One region of the Streptomyces sp. NPDC014864 genome, then DNA from elsewhere that is predicted to be linked to it. Evidence: riboswitches for the same ligand, from Rfam matches in the RefSeq annotation. Region 1 holds a riboswitch; each other region holds the start of a gene.

What was found. A riboswitch is a leader RNA that binds a small molecule or an ion and turns the genes downstream of it on or off. The one in region 1 is predicted to bind cyclic di-AMP.
Region 2: it holds a riboswitch for cyclic di-AMP, as region 1 does, so the genes downstream of both, ACF1A5_RS18425 (transglycosylase family protein) here and ACF1A5_RS25225 (M23 family metallopeptidase) in region 1, are expected to answer to the same signal.
Region 3: it holds a riboswitch for cyclic di-AMP, as region 1 does, so the genes downstream of both, ACF1A5_RS31975 (peptidoglycan DD-metalloendopeptidase family protein) here and ACF1A5_RS25225 (M23 family metallopeptidase) in region 1, are expected to answer to the same signal.
Region 4: it holds a riboswitch for cyclic di-AMP, as region 1 does, so the genes downstream of both, ACF1A5_RS00675 (transglycosylase SLT domain-containing protein) here and ACF1A5_RS25225 (M23 family metallopeptidase) in region 1, are expected to answer to the same signal.

What each region holds. Positions count from the first base shown of each region.
Region 1 covers NZ_JBIBWT010000015.1:74,541-79,988, reverse strand. The annotation lists gene ACF1A5_RS25230 (M16 family metallopeptidase) at 1-866, shown strand, start outside; cyclic di-AMP (ydaO/yuaA leader) riboswitch at 1,114-1,274, shown strand; gene ACF1A5_RS25225 (M23 family metallopeptidase) at 1,288-2,058, shown strand; gene ACF1A5_RS25220 (GntR family transcriptional regulator) at 2,260-2,955, shown strand; gene ACF1A5_RS25215 (HPr family phosphocarrier protein) at 3,188-3,469, opposite strand; gene ACF1A5_RS25210 (GNAT family N-acetyltransferase) at 3,717-5,448, shown strand, end outside.
Region 2 covers NZ_JBIBWT010000009.1:90,367-95,814, reverse strand. The annotation lists gene ACF1A5_RS18440 (nucleoside triphosphate pyrophosphohydrolase) at 1-682, shown strand, start outside; gene ACF1A5_RS18435 (cytochrome P450) at 814-2,250, shown strand; gene ACF1A5_RS18430 (transglycosylase family protein) at 2,444-3,487, shown strand; cyclic di-AMP (ydaO/yuaA leader) riboswitch at 3,670-3,836, shown strand; gene ACF1A5_RS18425 (transglycosylase family protein) at 3,840-4,508, shown strand; gene eno (phosphopyruvate hydratase) at 4,827-5,448, shown strand, end outside.
Region 3 covers NZ_JBIBWT010000028.1:4,407-9,854, forward strand. The annotation lists partial or broken gene ACF1A5_RS31970 (tyrosine-protein phosphatase) at 1-605, opposite strand, end outside; cyclic di-AMP (ydaO/yuaA leader) riboswitch at 1,127-1,283, shown strand; gene ACF1A5_RS31975 (peptidoglycan DD-metalloendopeptidase family protein) at 1,288-2,193, shown strand; gene ACF1A5_RS31980 (SGNH/GDSL hydrolase family protein) at 2,410-3,195, shown strand; gene ACF1A5_RS31985 (TetR/AcrR family transcriptional regulator) at 3,332-3,952, opposite strand; gene ACF1A5_RS31990 (MBL fold metallo-hydrolase) at 4,130-5,314, shown strand; gene ACF1A5_RS31995 (hypothetical protein) at 5,383-5,448, shown strand, end outside.
Region 4 covers NZ_JBIBWT010000001.1:137,650-143,097, forward strand. The annotation lists gene ACF1A5_RS00665 (FAD-dependent oxidoreductase) at 1-487, shown strand, start outside; gene ACF1A5_RS00670 (HAD family hydrolase) at 765-1,577, shown strand; gene ACF1A5_RS00675 (transglycosylase SLT domain-containing protein) at 1,677-2,162, opposite strand; cyclic di-AMP (ydaO/yuaA leader) riboswitch at 2,167-2,296, opposite strand; gene ACF1A5_RS00680 (polyprenyl synthetase family protein) at 2,998-4,008, shown strand; gene ACF1A5_RS00685 (outer membrane lipoprotein carrier protein LolA) at 4,419-5,448, shown strand, end outside.

The sequences.
Region 1 (5,448 bases):
CGCGCATGTCGCGCCCGCGCCAGGGCACCGAGGAGACGGTCCGGGCCATCGACTCTGCGGCGGTCCGCGCCTTCTACGACCACCACGTCCGCCCCGCGACGGCCACCACCGTGGTCGTCGGCGACCTCACCGGCATCGACCTCGACGCGCTGCTCGGCGAGACCCTGGGCGCGTGGAGCGGCTCGCAGGCCAAGCCGCGGCCCGTGCCGCCGGTCACCGCCGACGACACCGGCCGCGTGGTGATCGTGGACCGCCCGGGCGCCGTCCAGACGCAGTTGCTCATCGGCCGTATCGGCCCCGACCGGCACGACCGCGTGTGGCCCGCCCAGGTGCTCGGCACCTACTGCCTCGGCGGCACCCTCACCTCCCGTCTGGACCGCGTCCTGCGCGAGGAGAAGGGCTACACCTACGGCGTGCGGGCGTTCGGCCAGGTGCTGCGCTCCGCTCCCGACGGCACGGGCGCCTCGATGCTCGCGATCAGCGGCTCCGTCGACACCCCGAACACCGGCCCGGCGCTGGGGGACCTGTTCGCGGTGCTGCGCAAGCTCGCCGCCGACGGTCTGACCGACGCCGAGCGGGACGTAGCCGTGCAGAACCTGGTCGGCGTGGCGCCGCTCAAGTACGAGACGGCGGCGGCCGTGGCGGGCACGCTGGCCGACCAGGTCGAGCAGCACCTGCCCGACGACTACCAGGCGACTCTGTACCAGCAGCTCGCCGCGACCGGCACGGTGGAGGCGACCGCGGCGGTCGTCAACGCCTTCCCGGTGGACCGCCTGGTGACCGTCCTCGTCGGTGACGCGGCGCAGATCAAGGAGCCGGTCGAGGCCCTCGGCATCGGTCAAGTCGACGTCGTGGCAGCCGAGTAGACGGCCGCGGCGCCCGCACGGCGCGGGTCCGCGCCCACCCGCGCGGGCGGCCGGCGAGCGGTATGCGTGAGGGAGCCCCGGTGGCCGGAGTGTCACCGGGGCTCCCTGATGTCCGAATTGAGGGAGAGGCTGCCTTTCTGCCCTGTGTCCTGCGCTACAAAACCCACCATTCGTTTGGGATTTGAAAGCGGGCCCGTTTAGCGTCGGTCCGGCTGTCCGTCAGGCAACGCGCCGCGCCCGCGGCACCGGACCGTCATCGCCGAGTCCCCGTACGGCGCGAGCCAGGGGAGCCGGGGACCCACCGTCCCTGGGGTGAATCGGACGCCCGCGCGTGCCGCGAGGGGGTCCGTAGGAGACCTTCCTGCTCCGAACCCGTCAGCTAACCCGGTAGGCGAGAAGGAAGGAAAGGAACAGCGTCTGCATGGCGTTCACCCGCGCCACCGGGAAGCACCGTCGTCCCAGCCGGATGCACCGCACCACCGCACGCGCGGTGGGCGTCGCCGCCCTCACCACCTCCGGCGTCCTCGGCACTCTCTCCGCCGCCCCGGCCCTGGCCGCCGAGACGCCCGCTCCTGAGGACACCGGTCTCACCCCGGTCATCACCATCGGTGACTCCGTCGCCGAGAAGATCGACGCCCAGGCCGTCGCCCAGCACCGGGCCGCCGCCCAGAAGCAGGCCGAGGAGGCCGCGCGCGAGAAGGCCGCCGAGCAGGCGCGCAAGGCCCGCGAGGCGGCGCGTGAGGCCAAGGAGCGCGCGGCCCGCGCGGCCGAGCGCAAGCGCCTCAACACCTTCGTGGCGCCGATCAACGGCTCCTACGTCTCCACCGGGTACAAGACCGGCGGCACCCTGTGGTCGTCCGGCTCCCACACCGGCATCGACTTCCACGCCTCCAGCGGCACCGCCGTCCACGCGGTCGGCACGGGCACCGTCGTGAACACGGGCTGGGGCGGGGCGTACGGCAACCAGGTCGTGATCCGGATGGCCGACGGCATGTACACCATGTACGGCCACCTGTCGTCCATCGGCGTCTCGGTGGGCCAGAAGGTCGTGCCGGGTCAGCAGATCGGGCTCTCCGGCGCCACCGGCAACGTGACCGGACCGCACCTGCACTTCGAGGCCCGCACCACTCCCGAGTACGGCTCCGACATCGACCCCGTCGCCTACCTGCGCAAGCACGGCGTCGACGTCTGACGCGGCCCCGGCGCCGCCCGCCTCCCGCACATCCGAAGCCCCGGCTCTCGCAGCCGGGGCTTTCGGCGTTTCGGATGCCCCGCTGTCCAAAAAAACTCCATGGATTCCGGCCCGCCGTCGGAAATTCCGGCTCATTGCAATAGAGTCACGGAACGGGCGTCCATCGTCGGCGTTTCACGGGGATTAAGGCGGAGGTCGGTCATGCGTATTCCGGCGCACTCGGTGTGCACGGCGATCCGGGACGACATCGTCGCAGGCGTCCATGAGCGCGGCAGCCGGCTCACCGAGGAAGTCCTCGCGCGCCGCTACGGCGTCTCGCGCGTCCCCGTGCGCGAGGCCCTGCGCACCCTGGAGGCCGAGGGTTTCGTGGTGACCCGGCGGCACGCGGGCGCGTGCGTGGCCGAGCCGACCGAGCAGGAGGCGGCGGACCTGCTGGAGATGCGGATGCTCCTGGAGCCGCTCGGCGCCGCCCGGGCGGCCCAGCGCCGTACCGAGGCCCATCTGAAGGTCCTGCGCGGCCTGGTCAGACTGGGCCAGGAGCGGGCCCGCAGGGGCAGCAGCGAGGACCTGCGCTCCCTGGGCGGCTGGTTCCACGAGACGCTCGCCCAGGCCTCCGGCAGCCCCGCGCTTACCTCGATGCTGACCCAGTTGCGGCACAAGATCTCCTGGATGTACACGGTCGCGGCGCCGGCCGATCCGGTGGAGTCCTGGGTGGAGCACGGCGCCATCGTGGACGCCGTCGCGCGGGGCGACGGCGAGCGGGCTCGGACGGTCACCGCCGTGCACACCGAGCGCGCGACGGCCGCGCACCGGCTGCGTCCGCCCGGCGCCGCGCCCCGCGCCGACCGTGTGAGGACTTCGCAACATCCCCTAAACACATCGGGCCCGCGGTATTAACACGAGCGCCGTATACAAAGAAGGGATATTTGGTCGAGGTGTATTTCGGCTGCCCTTTTTCAGTGACCCCGGGAATTTCCGCTCGGCGTGCCCCGAGGGGTGAGCGCCGTCCCAGGAAGAGTGTCCACGCCAATTCCGTCGGACCCGCCGAAACGCCGGGTGGACCCGCCGGAGCGAAAGAGGCCGCGCCGCCCGGAAAGGGCGACGCGGCCTCCTGTGCGCGGTGAGGCGGTCAGACCGTCTCGGGGAGTTCCTCGAGCCCCTCGGAGACCAGCTTGGCCAGCCGGTCGAGGGCGATCTCCGCGCCCTCGGCGTCGGAGGCCAGGACGACCTCCTCGCCGCCTTGGGCGCCGAGGCCGAGGACGGCCAGCATGGAGGCCGCGTTGACGGGGGTGCCGTCGGCCTTGGCGATCGTCACGGGGACCCCTGCGGCCGTGGCGGCCCGGACGAAGATGGAAGCGGGGCGGGCGTGGAGGCCCTCGGCCCAGCCGACGTTGACGCGGCGCTCAGCCATGTGATGCTGCCCTTCAGGTGTTCAGGGTTGTCTAGACCAGTTTTCCATATGGTGCGGCGCGCTCCCGGAGCGGTCCGGTGTTCCGGACCCGGGAGGACGTCGGGCCGCGGCCTCGGCCCGACATGTGCCTTCCACAGACTGCCTCGCGCCGTGGCCGTTGCGCCAGGGCGCGCCGTGCGGACGCGGACCGCACCGGCCCGGGTCCGCACTGATCCGAAAGGAAGATCCTGGCCGTACTCTGGGGCCCATGCAGAGCTCGTCGGACCGGCATGTGTACCCCGCCCACTGGGAGGCCGACGTGGTGCTGCGCGACGGCGGCACCGCACGGATCCGCCCCATCACCGTCGACGACGCCGACCGCCTGGTCAGCTTCTACGAGCAGGTGTCGGACGAGTCGAAGTACTACCGCTTCTTCGCGCCCTACCCACGCCTGTCCGCGAAGGACGTCCGCCGCTTCACGCACCACGACTTCGTGGACCGGGTGGGCCTGGCGGCCACGGTGGGCGGCGAGTTCATCGCCACCGTGCGTTACGACCGCATCGGCGCCGACGGCATGGCCGCGACCGGCCCCTCCGACGAGGCCGAGGTCGCCTTCCTCGTGCAGGACGCGCACCAGGGGCGCGGGGTCGCCTCCGCCCTCCTGGAGCACATCGCCGCCGTCGCGCGCGAGCGCGGCATCCGGCGCTTCACCGCCGAGGTGCTGCCCGCCAACAACAAGATGATCAAGGTGTTCACGGACGCCGGCTACACCCAGAAGCGCAGCTTCGAGGACGGCGTCGTCCACCTGGAGTTCGGCATCGAGCCGACGGACCGCTCGCTGGCGGTGCAGCGTGCCCGGGAACAGCGCGCCGAGGGCCGGTCGGTACGGCGCCTGCTTGCGCCCGGGTCGGTCGCCGTCGTCGGAGTCGGCCGCACCCCCGGCGGCGTGGGCCGCAGCATCCTCGGCAACATCCGCGACGCCGGGTTCACCGGCCGCCTGTACGCCGTGAACAGCGCCTTCGCCGAGGACCTGCGGGAGATCGACGGGGTGCCCGCGCACCGCTCGGTGCGGGAGATCGACTCCCCGGTCGACATCGCGGTCGTCGCCGTGCCCGCCGACCACGTCCCCGAGGTCGTCACCGAGTGCGGCGAGCACGGCGTGCAGGGGCTCGTCGTGGTCTCCGCCGGATACGCGGAGAGCGGCCCCGACGGACGCGAGCGCCAGCGCGCCCTCGTGCGGCACGCGCGCGCGTACGGCATGAGGATCATCGGGCCCAACGCCTTCGGCGTCATCAACACCTCGCCCGGCGTCCGGCTGAACGCCTCCCTCGCGCCCCGGATGCCCCGGCCCGGCCGCATCGGGCTGTTCGCGCAGTCCGGCGCCATCGGCATCGCGCTGCTCTCCCGGCTGCACCGGCGCGGCGGGGGCGTCACCGGCGTCACGGGCGTGTCGACGTTCGTGTCGTCCGGCAACCGGGCCGACGTCTCCGGCAACGACGTCCTGCAGTACTGGTACGACGACCCCGACACCGACGTCGCCCTGATGTACCTGGAGTCCATCGGCAACCCGCGCAAGTTCACCCGGCTCGCCCGGCGCACCGCCGCGGCGAAGCCGCTGGTGGTCGTCCAGGGCTCCGGCAGCGGCCCGCAGGGGCACACCGTGCGGGCGACGCGGCTGCCGCACGCCACGGTGTCCGTGCTGCTCCGGCAGGCCGGGGTGATCCGCGTGGACACGATCACCGAACTGGTCGACACGGGCCTGCTGCTCGCCCGGCAGCCGCTGCCCGCCGGGGCGCGCGTGGCGATCCTCGGCAACTCCGAGTCGCTCGGCGTGCTGACGTACGACCGCTGTCTCGCCGAAGGGCTGCGTCCGCAGCGTCCCGTGGACCTGACGACGGCGGCCTCGGCGGAGGACTTCCGCGCGGCGCTGGCCCGGGTGCTCGCCGACGACACCTGCGACGCGGTGGTCGTGACGGCGATCCCGGCCGTGGGGGAGGGGG
Region 2 (5,448 bases), on a different contig from region 1:
CATGCCGGAGCTGGAGCTGCTGCCCGCCTCCTACGACCTGCCGGGCGCCCGGTTGCTCGACCTGGTCCAGGTCATGGACCGTATCCGTGCCGAGTGCCCCTGGTCCTCCCGCCAGACCCACCAGGGCCTGGCGAAGTACGGCATCGAGGAGGCGTACGAGCTCGTCGAGGCGATCGAGGACGGCGACCGCGCCGAGCTGCGCGAGGAGCTCGGGGACGTCCTGCTCCAGGTCGTCTTCCACGCCCGTATCGCCGAGGAGGACCCCGAGGCGCCGTTCTCCATCGACGACGTCGCCGGCGGCATCGTCGCCAAGCTGATCCACCGCCATCCGCATGTCTTCGGGGAGGAGACGGCCGCCACCCCCGAGGAGGTCAAGGAGCACTGGCTGCGCACCAAGGCCGAGGAGAAGCGCCGGACCTCCGTCACCGAGGGCGTCCCGCTCGGCCAGCCCGGTCTCGCCCTGGCCGCGAAGCTGGCGTCCCGGGTGCGCACGGCGGGCCTGGACGTGCCGCTGCCGAAGGCGGAGGGCGTCGGCTACGAGCTGCTGGCGATGGCCGCCCGCGCCGAGGCCGGGGGCGTCGACCCGGAGGCGGCGCTGCGCGCGGCGGCCCGCGCCTACCGCGACGCCATCAGGGAGACGGAGCGAGCGGCCGCCGCGCGGCCGGATAACGTCGAGGAGTGACCGCCCAGCCCCCACCGGACCACCCCGGACCCGCCCAGCCCCCGCCCGGCCAGCCCGCGTCGGACCGGCCGAGCCCAGATCAGCCCGCATCGGGCCGGTCTGCGCAGGGCCGGCCGACCCCGGACCAGCCCGTGCCGGGCCCGTCCACGGCGGCCTGTCCGGCTCCGGACGAGCCTGCCTCGGCCCGGCAGGTCCCGGACGATCCCGCGCAGGGCCGGCCGACCCCGGATCAGCCCGCGCCGGGCCCGACCACGGCGGCCCGTCCGGCTCCGGACGAGCCCGCGCCGGACCGGCCCGCGCCCGGGCGGCCCGACCCCGGCGGCCCCGCCCCCGAGCTCTTCACCTGGGAGTTCGCGAGCGACCCCTACCCGGCGTACGCCTGGCTGCGCGAGCACGCCCCGGTGCACCGCACCCGGCTGCCCAGCGGGGTGGAGGCCTGGCTCGTCACCCGGTACGCCGACGCCAGACAGGCCCTGGCGGACCAGCGGCTGAGCAAGAACCCGGCGCACCACGACGAGCCCGCGCACGCCAAGGGCAAGACCGGCATCCCCGGCGAGCGCAAGGCCGAGCTGATGACCCATCTGCTCAACATCGACCCGCCGGACCACACCCGGCTGCGCCGGCTGGTCAGCAAGGCGTTCACGCCCCGCCGCGTCGCCGAGTTCGCGCCGCGTGTGCAGGAGCTGGCCGACAACCTCATCGACCGGTTCGCCGAGCGCGGCACCGCCGACCTCATCCACGAGTTCGCCTTCCCGCTCCCCATCTACGCCATCTGCGACCTGCTCGGCGTCCCGCGCGAGGACCAGGACGACTTCCGGGACTGGGCGGGCATGATGATCCGGCACGGGGGAGGCCCGCGGGGCGGGGTCGCCCGGGCGGTGAAGCGGATGCGCGGCTATCTCGCCGACCTCATCCACCGCAAGCGCGCGGCGCTCCCGGCCGAGCCCGGTCCGGGCGAGGACCTCATCTCCGGTCTCATCCGCGCCTCCGACCACGGTGAGCACCTCACCGAGAACGAGGCCGCCGCGATGGCCTTCATCCTCCTCTTCGCGGGCTTCGAGACGACCGTCAACCTCATCGGCAACGGCACCTACGCCCTGCTCACCCATCCCGGGCAGCGCCGTCGGCTGGAGGAGTCGCTGGCGGCCGGGGAACGCGGCCTGCTGGAGAGCGGGGTCGAGGAACTCCTGCGCTACGACGGCCCCGTGGAGCTGGCCACCTGGCGGTTCGCCACCCGGCCGCTCACCATCGGCGGCCAGGACATCGCGCCCGGCGACCCGGTCCTCGTCGTCCTCGCCGCCGCCGACCGGGATCCCGCGCGCTTCGCCGACCCGGACGTGCTCGACCTCGGCCGGCGCGACAACCAGCACCTCGGCTACGGGCACGGCATCCACTACTGCCTCGGCGCCCCGCTCGCCCGGCTGGAGGGCCAGACCGCGCTCGCCACCCTCCTGACCCGGCTCCCGGACCTCCGACTCGACGCGGACCCGGCTGACTTGCGCTGGCGCGGCGGGCTCATCATGCGCGGCCTGCGCACGCTGCCCGTCCGGTTCACGCCCCTTGGCTGAGTACGGCAGGTGTCGTCCCCCGGCCGGTGCGCCGGTGAAGGAAAAGTGACACGCTCTCAACTATGTGATCTTCACGTGATCTGCGCGGCATGAACTTGTGACAAGTGATCGGCACCCGCTACGTTCACGCTTCAGCGTGGCGGAGAGCGTTTCCCGCCGCGCCGGTCACCGCTGTCACGCGAAAGGCTTCCGCATGCTCCCCGGGAACGGCCGTCACCGTCGCCCCCGCCAGGCCCCGGCCATCCTCGTCGCGGCCGGTGTGACCGGATCCGCCATCGCCCTTCCGCTGCTCGCCGCCTCCGGCGCGAGCGCGGCCGAGGGCACCACGTGGGACAAGGTGGCGGAGTGCGAGAGCGGCGGCTCCTGGAGCGCCGACAACGGCAACGGCTACTACGGCGGATTGCAGTTGACCCAGGACGACTGGGAGAAGTACGGCGGCGTCTCCTTCGCCCCGAGCGCGGACCAGGCCAGCCGGTCCCAGCAGATATCGGTCGCCGAGAAGATACTCGCCGACCGGGGTCCCGGGGCCTGGCCCACCTGCGGTCTGCTGTCCGGCCTCACCAAGGACTCCGGCGCGGCGAACGTCGACACCGGCCTGGGGGGTGACTCGTCCGGCTCGTCCGACTCCTCCGATTCGTCCGGTTCGACCGACTCGGGACTGTCCAACATGGCGCCGGGCATCTCCCATTCGTCCGGTTCGTCCGGCTCTTCGCGCGACAGGTCCGGTTCGTCCGGCTCCGACGAGTCCAGCGCTACGCCCTCGACTTCGCCCTCGTCGTCCTCGCCGTCCGGCGCGAAGGGTGAATCGGGCAAGTCCGACACATCCGCTGATGCCGGTGCATCGCATGACTCCAGCAGCTCACCCTCGATGTCTCCCGAGGTGGACTACTCGGACAACTACGCCCAAGTCGGCGGTTCTTCCGCGCTGGTGGACACCGGCTCCATCGGCGGCGGCCGGCACCGCGGCGGCAGCGCGGCCGAGGACCCGGCCGACGTCCGGTTCGACACCTCCTCCGGCCGGCACGCCTCGCGCGGCGACGCCGACGCGCGCGCCACGGTGGACGACTCGTACACCGTCCGTGCCGGGGACTCGCTCGCGTCCATCGCCGACTCCCTTGACCTCGACGGCGGATGGCGTTCGCTCTATGCGGCGAACAAGGATGCGATCGGCGCCGACCCGAATCACATTTTCGCCGGTCAGACCCTTGATCTCCCTACCGAAACCACCCAAAAGTAGGGGGAGTTCGGGGAGCATTTAGCACCTAATGTCCGATTAGGTGAAAGTGTGGGATGGGTCTCAGAAGCCCTGATCGTCTTTGAAATTCCCCGGATCGCGTGCCTACGGTCGTGTCCGCTCGTCACCACGAGCCCCGGCTGTCGCAACGCCGAATCCTGCCAGCGGCCGCCCGGGACCAGTCGTCGCGTCATGCGCCGTAGGCAGGAGCGGGGGACCCAAGGTAAGTGCCGTGTCCGGCGGTTGAGCCGGACCGGCTAGGGGTGAAGCCGTGCGCCGCAAGGGGCACGGCCGGGCAACTCAACCGGCCCGAACCCGACAGCTCACCTCGCAGGCGTCGGTGAGGGGATCCACCATGCTGTTTTCGAGCAAGGGCAAGCACCGTCGTCCGTCCAAGGCCACCCGTGCCATCGCCCTCGCCGGTGTCACCGGCGCCGCCGTCGCCGCCCCGCTGATGGCGACCGGCACGGCCTCCGCCGCCACCGCCTCCGAGTGGGACGCGGTCGCCCAGTGCGAGTCCGGTGGCAACTGGTCCATCAACACGGGCAACGGCTTCTACGGCGGTCTGCAGTTCACCAACTCCACCTGGGCCGCCTTCGGTGGCACCGCCTACGCCTCCCGCGCCGACCTGGCCAGCAAGTCGCAGCAGATCGCCGTCGCCGAGAAGGTTCTCGCGAGCCAGGGCAAGGGCGCCTGGCCGGTCTGCGGCAAGAACCTGTCCAGCACCCCGTACAACGGTGGCACCGGCACTTCGACGAAGAGCACCACCACCCGCTCCACCGAGAAGCAGGCCGCCAACCGCTCCGCGACGCGTCCGGCCGCCAAGAAGACCGTCACCACCCCGACCGGCAAGAAGGTCAAGAAGGGTGACGGCGAGTACAAGGTGGTCGCCGGCGACACTCTCAGCACCATCGCCCAGAAGCACAAGGTGCAGGGCGGCTGGAAGAAGCTGTTCGAGCTGAACAAGGACATCGTCCAGGACGCCAACCTGATCTACCCGGGCCAGCAGCTGCACCTGAAGTGACAGCGGCCCCCTAGCCGGACCACCGGCCCCTCCCGCGCGTGACCTCGCCCCCCTTGGGGTCACGCGAGGGGCCGCTTCCCGCCCTCACGGGCTCCCCGCCCCGGTGCGTGTTCCCCCGTACGCACCCGGGGCGGGGCTTTTTGTCTCTCCACGTGGTCCCGGTTTCCCCGGCCTCTTTGTTCCGCGCGTGAACAATGGGTACGGTCAGCCTGTCCACGGGACGGTCGGTCGGTCGGCCGGCGGCCCGTGGCGGTTAGGCTCTAGGCGCAAGGCACCCAGCCCCGCACAACCAGCGTCACATCCACGAAGGAGATGCTCGTGCCGTCCATCGACGTCGTCGTAGCCCGGGAAATCCTGGACTCCCGAGGCAACCCCACGGTCGAGGTCGAGGTCGGCCTCGACGACGGCAGCACGGGTCGTGCCGCCGTCCCGTCCGGCGCCTCCACCGGCGCCTTCGAGGCCATCGAGCTCCGCGACGGTGACCCGGGCCGCTACCACGGCAAGGGCGTCGAGAAGGCCGTCCTCGCCGTCATCGAGCAGATCGGCCCGGAGCTGGTCGGCTACGACGCCACCGAGCAGCGCCTGATCGACCAGGCCATGTTCGACCTGGACGCCACCGACAACAAGGGCTCCCTCGGCGCCAACGCCATCCTCGGCGTCTCCCTCGCCGTCGCCCACGCCGCCTCCGAGGCCAGCGACCTCCCGCTCTTCCGCTACCTGGGCGGCCCGAACGCGCACCTGCTGCCGGTGCCGATGATGAACATCCTGAACGGCGGTTCGCACGCCGACTCCAACGTGGACATCCAGGAGTTCATGATCGCCCCGATCGGCGCGGAGTCCTTCTCCGAGGCCCTGCGCTGGGGCACCGAGGTCTACCACACCCTGAAGAAGGTCCTGAAGAGCAAGGGCCTGTCCACCGGTCTCGGCGACGAGGGCGGCT
Region 3 (5,448 bases), on a different contig from region 1:
CTGCTGCGGTGCACCTTGTAGCGGCGGTGCTTGGCGTTCGACTCCAGGTAGTCCGCCCGGATCGCGTCCTCGTCCACGCCCACGGCGAGCAGGGTCACGGCGATCGACAGGCCCGCGCGGTCCTTGCCCGCCGCGCAGTGCATCAGGGCGGGGACGCTGTCCTGCGCGAGGGCGTGCAGCACGTGGGAGTGCTCGGCGGTGCGCTCGGTGATGATCATGCGGTAGGAGGCGATCATCCGGTTCGCCGCCTTGCCGTCCGCGAGGATCGTGCGCAGCTGGTCGAGGTCGCCGTCGCGGACCATCCGCCAGAACTCGGCGCCGTCTGCCGGGTCGCTCAGCGGCAGGTTGACGTTGCGCACGCCGGGCAGCTCGACGTCCGGGCCCTCGAGCTTCTTGTCGGCCGCGTTGCGGAAGTCGAAGATCGTGTGCAGGCCGAGGGAGGACAGAAAGGCCGCGTCCCGGTCCGTCGCGTGCGCGAGGTGGCCGCTGCGGAACAGCACTCCGTGCCGCACCCGCCGTCCGTCCACGGTCGGCAGCCCGCCCACGTCGCGGAAGTTGCGCACTCCGGCCAGCTCTGGTTCGGTCGACGGGACCTGCTGCGTCACGGGGGCTCCTCCCACTCGGTCGGCCCGGCCCGAAAGGCGGGGCCTGGGCCCGCCGTCACGGCTCGTCGGCGGGCGCGCCTTCCGACGATACGACATGGGTTCCCAGGGCAACGGCCTGGCCACGGGCGAGGAAGCCTCCCGGTCGGCGGCTGCCCCGCTCCGCGGCGACGGCCCAGGCGATCCACCGCCCTTCTTTCGCCTTCCTGTCCTATATGGGCAATTTATCGGTATTGAGCTATTAGGTCCCAACTCGTCGGCCCCTGGGGGCTGCTGACGGGAGGTGACGTGAGCAGCGTCATACTCGTGACCCACGGTGGTCCGCCATGTCCACGTAATTACGGCGCCCTCTCTGCGGGTTGACCAAGAGGGCGCTGATCCAATGCACGGAGCGTCACGGGTTTTGCCCGAATTGGATCACGATGAGCCCCTCTGAGCGGAACCCGCCGCTTGTCCGAACACATCCCGCTCGCTTACGTTCCACCCCGATCCGGACGGACGCCTCATCCTGCCGCCGTCCGGGGCCCGCACACCCACCCGTGCACGGCAGGAGCGGGGGACCCACAGGTACAACCGCCTGTTCCGGTCTCCGGAACGGCTAGGGGTGAAGTCGCGTCCCGCGCGGCCGGGCATCTCCAGCCCGAACCCGACAGCTCACCTCGCAGGCGCCGGAGAGGAATCCGCCATGCCCGCGAAGGGTAAGCACCGCCGTCCGAAGACCCAGCGCCTGACCCGCGTCCTCGCCGCCGCCGGAACCGGTGGCGCCGTGCTCGCACTGCCCCTCATAGGCGCCGCGGGAGCCCACGCGGCCCCCGCGCAGTCCGTCACCGAGCAGACCGTCCGCAGCGCCCCGGCGGCCGCCAAGGCGCCCGCGGCCAAGGGCGCCGGCGCCCGGACCTACACCGTCCGCGCCGGCGACAGCCTGTCGGGCATCGCCGAGAAGCAGCACGTCCGCGGCGGCTGGAAGCAGCTGTACCAGGACAACCGCCGGGCCGTCGGCGACGACCCCTCGCTGATCCACCCGGGCCTGAAGCTGACGCTCGGTCACGCGGCCGCCGGCGCCACCCGGGCGCCCGCGGCCCCGAAGCCCGCGACCGCCGGCTCGTCCGCCGCCAAGGCGAAGACCGTCTCCGCCGCCCAGGTGAAGACCGCGGTCGCCCGCGCCGAGCGGACCGCAGCCACCGCCTTCACCCTGCCGGTGACCGGCGCCGCCGTCGGCACCGGCTACCACGTGGCCGGCAGCCACTGGTCCAGCGGCTACCACACCGGCGTCGACTTCGTGGTCCCGACCGGCACCCCGGTCAAGGCCGTCGGCGCGGGCACGATCGTCTCCGCGGGCTGGGGCGGCGCGTACGGCAACCAGGTCGTCCTCCGGCTCCAGGACGGCCACTACGCCCAGTACGCCCACCTGTCCGCGCTCTCCGTCTCGGCCGGCCAGGCCGTGACCCCGGGACAGCGGCTCGGTCTGTCCGGCGCCACCGGCAACGTGACCGGCCCGCACCTCCACTTCGAGATCCGCACGACGCCGAACTACGGCTCCGACGTGGACCCGGTCGCCTACCTGCGCGCGCACGGCGCCCCCGTCGCCTGACGCACGCGCCCCCGCCACCACCTGCCCGGCACGCCGCCGAAGGCCGGACCCACACCCCCCGGGTCCGGCCTTCGGTGTGCTCTATTCCTGTTCGGCCACATTCACCCAGTGGCTTATCTCACCGTCCGTCAACCCTTGCCTACGGTCGCGTAGGTCACATTCCAAGGTGAATCATGGGCCGATGTGGCAGACGATTCGAAGAGTGACAGCAGAGCAGTGATCGGGTCGTACGTGGCGGTGGGGGACAGCTTCACCGAGGGCGTCGGCGACCCCGGCCCCGACGGGGCGTTCGTCGGCTGGGCGGACCGGTTCGCGGTCCTGCTCGCGGACCGACGTCCCGAGGGCGGCTTCCAGTACGCGAATCTCGCCGTGCGCGGCAAGCTGCTCGACCAGATCGTGGCGGACCAGGTCCCGCGGGCCGTGGAACTCGCCCCGGACCTGGTGTCGTTCTGCGCGGGCGGCAACGACATCATCCGTCCCGGCACGGACCCGGACGACGTGGCGGAGCGGTTCGAGAAGGCCCTCGCCCGGCTCGCCGCCGCGGCCGGCACCGTGATGGTCACCACCGGCTTCGACACCCGGGGCGTGCCGGTGCTCAAGCACCTGCGCGGCAAGATCGCCACCTACAACGGTCATGTGCGGGCCATCGCCGACCGCTACGACTGCCCGGTGCTCGACCTGTGGTCCCTCAAGGCCGTCCAGGACCGCCGGGCCTGGGACCACGACCGGCTGCACCTGTCGCCGGAGGGGCACACCCGGGTGGCGCTGCGGGCCGGCCAGGTCCTCGGCCTCGACGTGCCGGCCGACCCCGAGCAGCCCTGGCCGCCGCTGCCGCCGCGCGGCGCCCTCGGCATCCGGCGCGACGACGTCCAGTGGGCCCGGGAGTTCCTGGTGCCGTGGATCGGCCGCCGCCTGCGCGGCCAGTCCTCCGGGGACCATGTGACGGCCAAGGGCACGCTGTCGCCGGCCGACATCAGGAGCCGGATCACGACGGTGGCGTGAGGGCGGCCGGCGGCCGCCCCGGACCGGGGCGCACGCCGGAGCACAGGGGCACGGCGTCCCGGCGTGGAGCCGTGCCCCTCGCCGTACCGGCCGGCACTCGCCCCGGCCCGCGCCGGGGCCTGTGCACGGCTCGGCTTCACCGTCCGGCGTTCGTCAACGCCTCCCGCTCCAGGCCCAGTTCCCGAGCCAGTGCCTCGTCGACCCATTCCCGGGCCCGCGCGCGGGAGATCCCGCCGCCGTACGCCGTCAGCTGCACGGCGAGCCCGTCGAGCAGGGCCGTCAGACGCAGCGCCGCGGCTCCGGGGTCCGGGCACCGGAACTCGCCCGCCGCCACACCCTCCGCGACGACCTCGGCGATCGCCGCCTTCCACTGCCGGTCGAGGCCCTGGGCGACCTCCCGCAGGGCGGGCTCGCGCAGTGCGGCCGCCCACCCCTCGATCCACAGCCGCCAGCCCTTGGCCTGCCCGGTCGGGGCGTACCAGCGGACGGCGGCCCGCAGCCGCCGCAGCGCCGTCGTCCGCCGGCCCAGCAGCTTGCGCAGCTGCGCCAGATCGTCCTCGGCGGCATGGGCGAAGGCGGCCGCGACCAGCCTCTCCTTCGTCGAGAAGTGATAGAGCACCAGCGCGTTGCTCACCCCGAGCACCGAGGCCACGTCGGCGATGCGCACCGCCGCCACGCCCCGCTCCTCGATCTGCCCGATGGCGGCCCGCAGCAGCTCCTCGCGCCGCTCCGCCACGCTCAACCGCACTCTCGCCACGCGGTCACCCTAACTCCCCCCGCATCCCGCCCGTTTGGCGCGCACGGCGGCACGGCTCGCGGGTCCTCCCGCGCCCTCGTCCCGTCCCGCGGGCCGCGGCGGACGGCAGGCTGCCGGAGGGCCCCGCGCGGCGGCCCTCCATAATGGAAAATCTGACCGACTCCACCTGGAGGTACCGTGGCCGGCTTCCGTTCCCTGAGCTCCGGGCTCCGCGCCCTGCAGCCCGCGGCCCTCGGCGCGGCCCCCGGCGGTGAGCGCATGGCGCGCATCCGCCGGTCGCCCCACTTCAAGGACGGCGTCTTCCAGAACCCCGGGGGCGTCACGCGCACCCGGCCCTCCGGCTCGACGGCGGCCTTCGCCAAGCTCTACTTCGACAAGGACGCCCGCCCCCGCCGGGCCCCCTCCGGCACCGTGCCGGTGCACGCCACCACGCTCGCCGACCTGTCCCGGCCCCCGGCCACCGGCCTGCGGCTGACCTGGATGGGGCACTCCAGCGTGCTGGCGGAGATCGACGGGCAGCGAGTGCTGTTCGACCCGGTGTGGGGCGAGCGCTGCTCCCCGTTCCCGTTCCTCGGGCCCCGACGGCTGCACCCGGCACCGCTGCCGCTCGCCGCGCTCGGCCCGGTCGACGTGGTCGTCATCTCGCACGACCACTACGACCACCTGGACCTGCCCACGATCAAGGAACTGGCCGGCACGGACACGGTCTTCGCCGTGCCGCTCGGCGTCGGCGCCCACCTCGAGCACTGGGGAGTGTCCGCCGACCGCCTGCGCGAGCTGGACTGGCACGAGGCCGCCGAGGTCGGCGGGCTCACGCTGACGGCGACGCCGGCCCGTCACTTCTGCGGTCGCCGGCTGCGCAACACACAGCACACGCTCTGGGCCTCCTGGGTGGTCGCGGGCGACGAGCACCGGATCTACCACAGCGGCGACACCGGCTACTTCGACGGCTTCCGGGACATCGGCGCCGAGCACGGCCCGTTCGACGCCACGATGATCCAGATCGGCGCGTACTCCGAATTCTGGCCCGACATCCACATGACACCCGAGGAGGGCACGCGCGCCCATCTCGACCTCCAGGGCGGTCCGTCGGGCGGCCCGATGCTGCCGATCCACTGGGGCACGTTCAACCTCGCCCCGCACGCCTGGGCCGAGCCGGGGGAGTGGACGAAGGACGCGGCCGCGCAGGCGGGACACCCGGTGGCGCTGCCCCGGCCGGGCGAGCCCTTCGAGCCGGGCGCGGACCTTCCCGCGCGCCCCTGGTGGAGGGACGTGTCCCTGCCACTGGACCGCAAGTGGCCCGTCACGAAGGCCACTCCGACGGCGTCTCCCGACGACCTCGACCTCGTGGGCGAGGACTGACCGACCGGATCCGCCGACCAGATCACCGCGGGCACGTTCGGAACCGCGAAGTACGTCACCGACCTGCTGTGCGCTGGAGCGACGGTGAGGTCACCGACCACACCACCGTCGGTGACAAGGGCTTCGGCACCGAA
Region 4 (5,448 bases), on a different contig from region 1:
CCTGTGGGCCCTCAGCCATTACCCGCACCCCTACCGCCACCTCCCGGCCCGGACCCGTCACTACCTGGTCCGCCGCGTCCTCGGACCGCTCGGCGCGTGGTGGCTGCGGGACCGCTTCGAGGGCGAGGTGCCGGTCCAGGAGGTCGCCGCCATCGTCCGCGCCGAGATCGGGGACGGCCGCCCGACGCTGACCGTGCGCACTCTCGGCGGCGGTACGCGGGACCTCACCGCGGACCACGTCATAGCCGCGACCGGCTATCGCGTCGACATCGCTGCCATGGACTTCCTCGGCCATGAACTGCGTGCCGAACTGGCGGTGAGCCGCGGCACCCCGAAGCTGGGTGCCGGGTACGTCTCCTCGGTTCCCGGTCTCTACTTCACGGGTCTGCCCGCGGCCGCCTCCTACGGGCCCGTGATGCGCTTCGTGTGCGGGACGGAGTTCGCCTCCCCGAGGCTGGCCGCCCACCTGGCGGGATCACACGGCTGAGCACACGCCCCCGGAGCGGTGTGGAGCTGACTGCGCGGGGCGTGAGGGGTGCAGGGGAAGCGGTGCGGGGGCGGGGAGTGGTGCCGTGATCTCGCTCACCCTCACTCCCGGCCGCTGCCGCGTCGCCCTCACGCCCCGCACGGCCGCGTGGACCGGCACGGGATGAAGAACCGCCGCATACAAAGGAGTTCAGGAGGTGCGGGCGGGAATGAGGCGGCGGCCGTCGTCGTCCGGTTCCCGTCGAGTCGGCGGCGCGGCGGATCCGTATTCTCTGATCATGGCCGCCTCCCTCGCATATGCCCTCATCGCCACTGACCTGGACGGAACGCTGCTGCGCGGCGACGACACCCCGTCCGAGCGGTCCCTCGCCGCGCTCGCGCGGGTGGCGGCCGCGGGTTCCCGGCACCTCGTGGTGACCGGGCGGCCGGCGCCGAGGGTGCGGCCGCTGCTCGACGCCCTGGGCACCACGGGCCTCGCGGTGTGCGGCCAGGGCGCGCAGCTCTACGACGCCGGGGCGAACCGCCTGCTGTGGTCGGTCACCCTGGACCGGGAGCCGGCCGAGACCGCGCTCGGCAAGATCGAGGCCGAGGTGGGGCAGGTGTACGCGGCGGTCGACCAGGACGGGGTGGACGGGCTGACGCTGACCGAGCCCGGGTATCTCATGCCGCACCCGACGCTGCCCGCCGTGCGGGTCGACCGGCGCGACGACCTGTGGAGCGCGCCCATCAGCAAGGTGCTGCTGCGCCACCCCGTGCTGTCCGACGACGAGTTGGCGGCGGTCGCGCGCGGGGTGGTCGGCTCCCTGGCGACGGTCACCATGTCGGGCCCGGGAACCGTCGAGCTCCAGCCCTGCGGCATCACCAAGGCGACCGGGCTGGCCATGGCCGCCGAACACCTGGGGCTGAGCGGTGAACACGCCCTCGCCTTCGGTGACATGCCGAACGACGTCCCCATGTTCCAGTGGGCCGCCCACGGTGTCGCCATGGCCAACGCCCACCCCGAACTCAAGGCGGTCGCCGACGAGATCACCTTGTCGAACGAGGACGACGGCATCGCCGTCGTCCTCGACCGGTTGTTCCCGGGGCGGTAGGCGCTCCGGGAGGCCTCCGCCCGCCGTTGGCACCTCGGGTGCCGCTGGGTGCCCGCCCCGGCGGCCGGTGGGCGCCGCTGGAGCGCCCACCGGCGTCCGTCAGTAGGCGCCGAAGACGTTGTCGATGGAGCCGTAGCGGGTGGCCGCGTACTTGCAGGCGGCCGTGATGTTGGCGACCGGGTCGTAGATGTTCCACGCCGTGCCGGGCACGTGGTAGGCGGTGAACGTCGGGTCGATGACCTGGAGCAGGCCCTTGGACGGGATGCCCGCGAGCGCGTTGGAGTCCCAGAGGTTGATGGCCAGCGGGTTGCCGGAGGACTCGCGCATGACGTTGCGGTGGATGCCGTTGTACGTGCCCGGGATGCCCTTGTTGGCCATGACCCGGAGCGACGCGCGGATCCAGCCGTCGAGGTTGTTCGGGTACCCGAGTGTGCTCGCGGTGACGGGGGCGGAGGTGGTGGCCGCGGACGCGTTGGTCGCGCCGATGAGCGGGAGGGCGAGCACGGCGGCACCGGTGCCGACGGCGGCGAGGGCGCGGGCGAGGCGGGTGGCGCGGGGACGGCGGAGCAGACCCTGGGCAGGCATGGTGAATTCCTCTCCGTCGCCTGCGAGGTGAGCTGTCGGGTTCGGGCGGGGAGGCGCCCGGCCGTGGCCCCTGAGGGCACGGCTTCACCCCGAGCCGTTCCGGCGCGGCGTACGACATGCGGTGTGCGACGTACGGCGTCCGGCCCGGCGACTTACCTGGGTCCCCCGCTCCTGCCATGCGTGGTTCGTTCGATGGGTTCATGGGCGGCGGCAGGATTCGGCGTCCGCCCGGTGGCCCGGAACGTATGCGAGAGCACATGTCCTGAACAAGTAGGCGATTCACAGCTCGTCCCTATTGACCTTGATGTGCGGCTAATGAGGTACTTGATCCTTTGCGTTCGCACAGGGTCAACTCGCCTGCGAGGAAAGGGGAAGCGCGGGTATGCGACCGGAGGGAAGGTGAGGGGATCGTGTGACCCAACTCACGGTTTAAGTCGGCGAAGAGCAATTGCGACCAAGGGGATTTGAGGCAGCAAGGTGGACTAATCGGACTTCGTCGCGCCTATCCATCCGGGCGGTGCCGGACGTCGTCGGCGGATGGCTCGCGTGTCACCCGGGTGCCACGAGTGTGCCGCGGTGCGAGTCGTTCGGCGGGAGGGTGGCGTACGGGTGTGTATGAACGTGGTGCGGGGGGATCGAAAGGGGCGAGTCGATATTTATGCGGTCATATGTATGGATCACTTGCATACCGGGCGTGATCCGATACCGCCTGGCCTGTATAGGTGGGCGCTAGCGGTGATCGAAACGTGACCGGATACGCTGACTTGAGTGAGGGCAGCGACCTATCGACAAACCGTGTAATCGCCAGCAGACACCAGCAGACAGGAGACCCCTCGTGACCGTCGTCGGGCCGTTCGGGCTGAGCGTGCGGGACCAGGCTCTGGAAGCCGATGTCCAGGCCGGATTGGCGGCTGTCGAGGAAGGGCTGCTCGAGGCCACCAAGAGCGAGGTCCCCTTCATCACGGAGGCCGCCCAGCACCTCGTACGGGCGGGCGGGAAGCGGTTCCGGCCGCTGCTCGTGATGCTCGCGGCGCAGTTCGGTGACCCGGAGGCGCCGGGGATCGTGCCGTCGGCCGTGGTCGTGGAGCTCACCCACCTGGCGACGCTGTACCACGACGACGTGATGGACGAGGCCGCGGTGCGCCGTGGAGTGGCCAGCGCGAACACCCGCTGGGGGAACTCGGTCGCCGTCCTGACCGGCGACTTCCTGTTCGCCCGGGCCTCGCAGATCCTCGCCGATCTCGGTCCGGAGGCGGTGCGCGTGCAGGCCGTGGCGTTCGAGCGGCTGGTCACCGGGCAGATCCTGGAGACGGCGGGGCCGCAGGACGGCCGCGACCCGGTCGATCACTACCTGGACGTGCTGAGCGGCAAGACCGGATCGCTGGTCGCGGTGTCCTGCCGGTTCGGGGCGATGATGTCCGGGGCCGACGAGAACGTCGTGGACGTGCTGACGCAGTACGGGGAGCGGCTCGGCGTCGCCTTCCAGCTGGCGGACGACGTGCTGGACATCGCCTCGGACTCGCACGAGTCGGGCAAGACGCCGGGGACGGACCTCCGGGAGGGGGTCGCGACACTTCCGGTGCTGCGGCTGCGGGAGCGGGCGGCGCGGCTCGGTCTGGCGGAGGACGTCGCGCTGTGCGAGCTGCTGGACTCCGACCTGACCGACGACGACCGGCTCGCGGAGGCGCTGGCGGCGCTGCGCACCCACCCGGCGCTGGAGCAGGCCCGCAAGGACACCGTGCGGTACGCGGAGGACGCGCGGGCCGCGCTGGCCCCGCTGCGGGAGTGCGACGCCAAGGCGGCGCTGATGGAGCTGTGCGACGCGGTGGTGCACCGGGCCGGCTAGCGACGCCCCCACCTGCGGAGCTGAGCCCTCGATCTCACGGCAGGCCCCTGTCGTAACGAGTCCCGGGAAGCCGGTGCAGGCAGCGTCGGCACAGTCGGTGCTCCCTGCCGTCCCGGGGCGCCTCGCCCCCACCCCGCCCCGCCCCGCCGCTCCGTACCACCCCCTACGGGGCGGCGGAGACGCAGCCCTCCGGCGTCATACCCCAGGCGTAGGCGGAGTTGAGTCCGCGGTCTGACGCATCCTCACGGCCGATTTGGTCAGATGGAACACACGGACAACACCACTCCTCACCGATTCGGGTGAGAATGGCGGCTCGGGGTGGTGGGTGCACCGCCCCGCTCGCGCGATGCCGGGAGCACCGGGGAGAGCGCGGACGAGCAGCCGCCGCCGACGACGGAGGTAAGGCACAGATGGCACCGTACGAATCCGACGACAGCACCGGCCTCGAGGACGCCGACGAACTGCGCTCGGGACGGCGCAGGGCCGCGCGCTACGTCGTACCGGCCGCGGTGGTGGGGGTCGCGGCGGCGACCATCGGGCTGGTCCCGGCGCTCGCCGACTCCGGCGACCCCGACCTGCCGAAGATCACCGCGCAGCAACTCATCGAGAAAATCGCCAAGTCGGACGTCCAGCAGCTCTCGGGGACGGTGAAGGTCAGCACGGACCTCGGTCTGCCGGACCTGGGCGGCCTGGAGAGCGGCCTCGCCTCCCGTGCGGCCGGCAGCGGTGACGGTTCGTCGGCCGACCCGACGTCCAGGCTGACCGAGCTGGCCTCCGGCACGCACACCCTGCGCGTCGCGTCCGACGGCGAGGACCGGCAGAAGGTGTCGCTGATCGAGCGCGCCGCCGAATACAGCCTCGTCCACAACGGCAAGGACGTCTGGGGCTACGACAGCAAGTCGAACGAGGTCTACCACGGCACCGCCTCCCAGGACGGCGGCAGGCGGCACGACCAGGTCCCCGCCACGCCGAAGGACTTCGCCGACCAGGCCCTGAAGTCGGTCGACGACACCACGTCGGTGACGGTCGACGGCACGGCGCGGGTGGCCGGCCGGGACGCCTACAAGCTGGTCGTGAAGCCGAAGCAGTCGGGGACCACGGTCGGTGCGATCAGCGTCGCGGTGGACGCGAAGACCGGGCTGCCGCTGAAGTTCACGCTGACCCCGGCGAGCGGCGGCGCCGCCGTCGTGGACGCGGGCTTCACCCAGGTGAGCTTCACCAGGCCGGCCGCCTCGACCTTCGCCTTCACCCCGCCCAAGGGCGCGAAGGTCACCGACGAGAAGGACGCGGCACACGACGGCGCCAAGGCGCCCGAGCACGGCCTCCTGCCCGGAATGCCCTCGCAGAAGGACCTCGCCAAGGACGGCCGGGGGGACTTCGCCAAGGAGGGCCCGAAGGTGCTCGGCAAGGGCTGGAACTCCATCGCCACCTTCGACACCG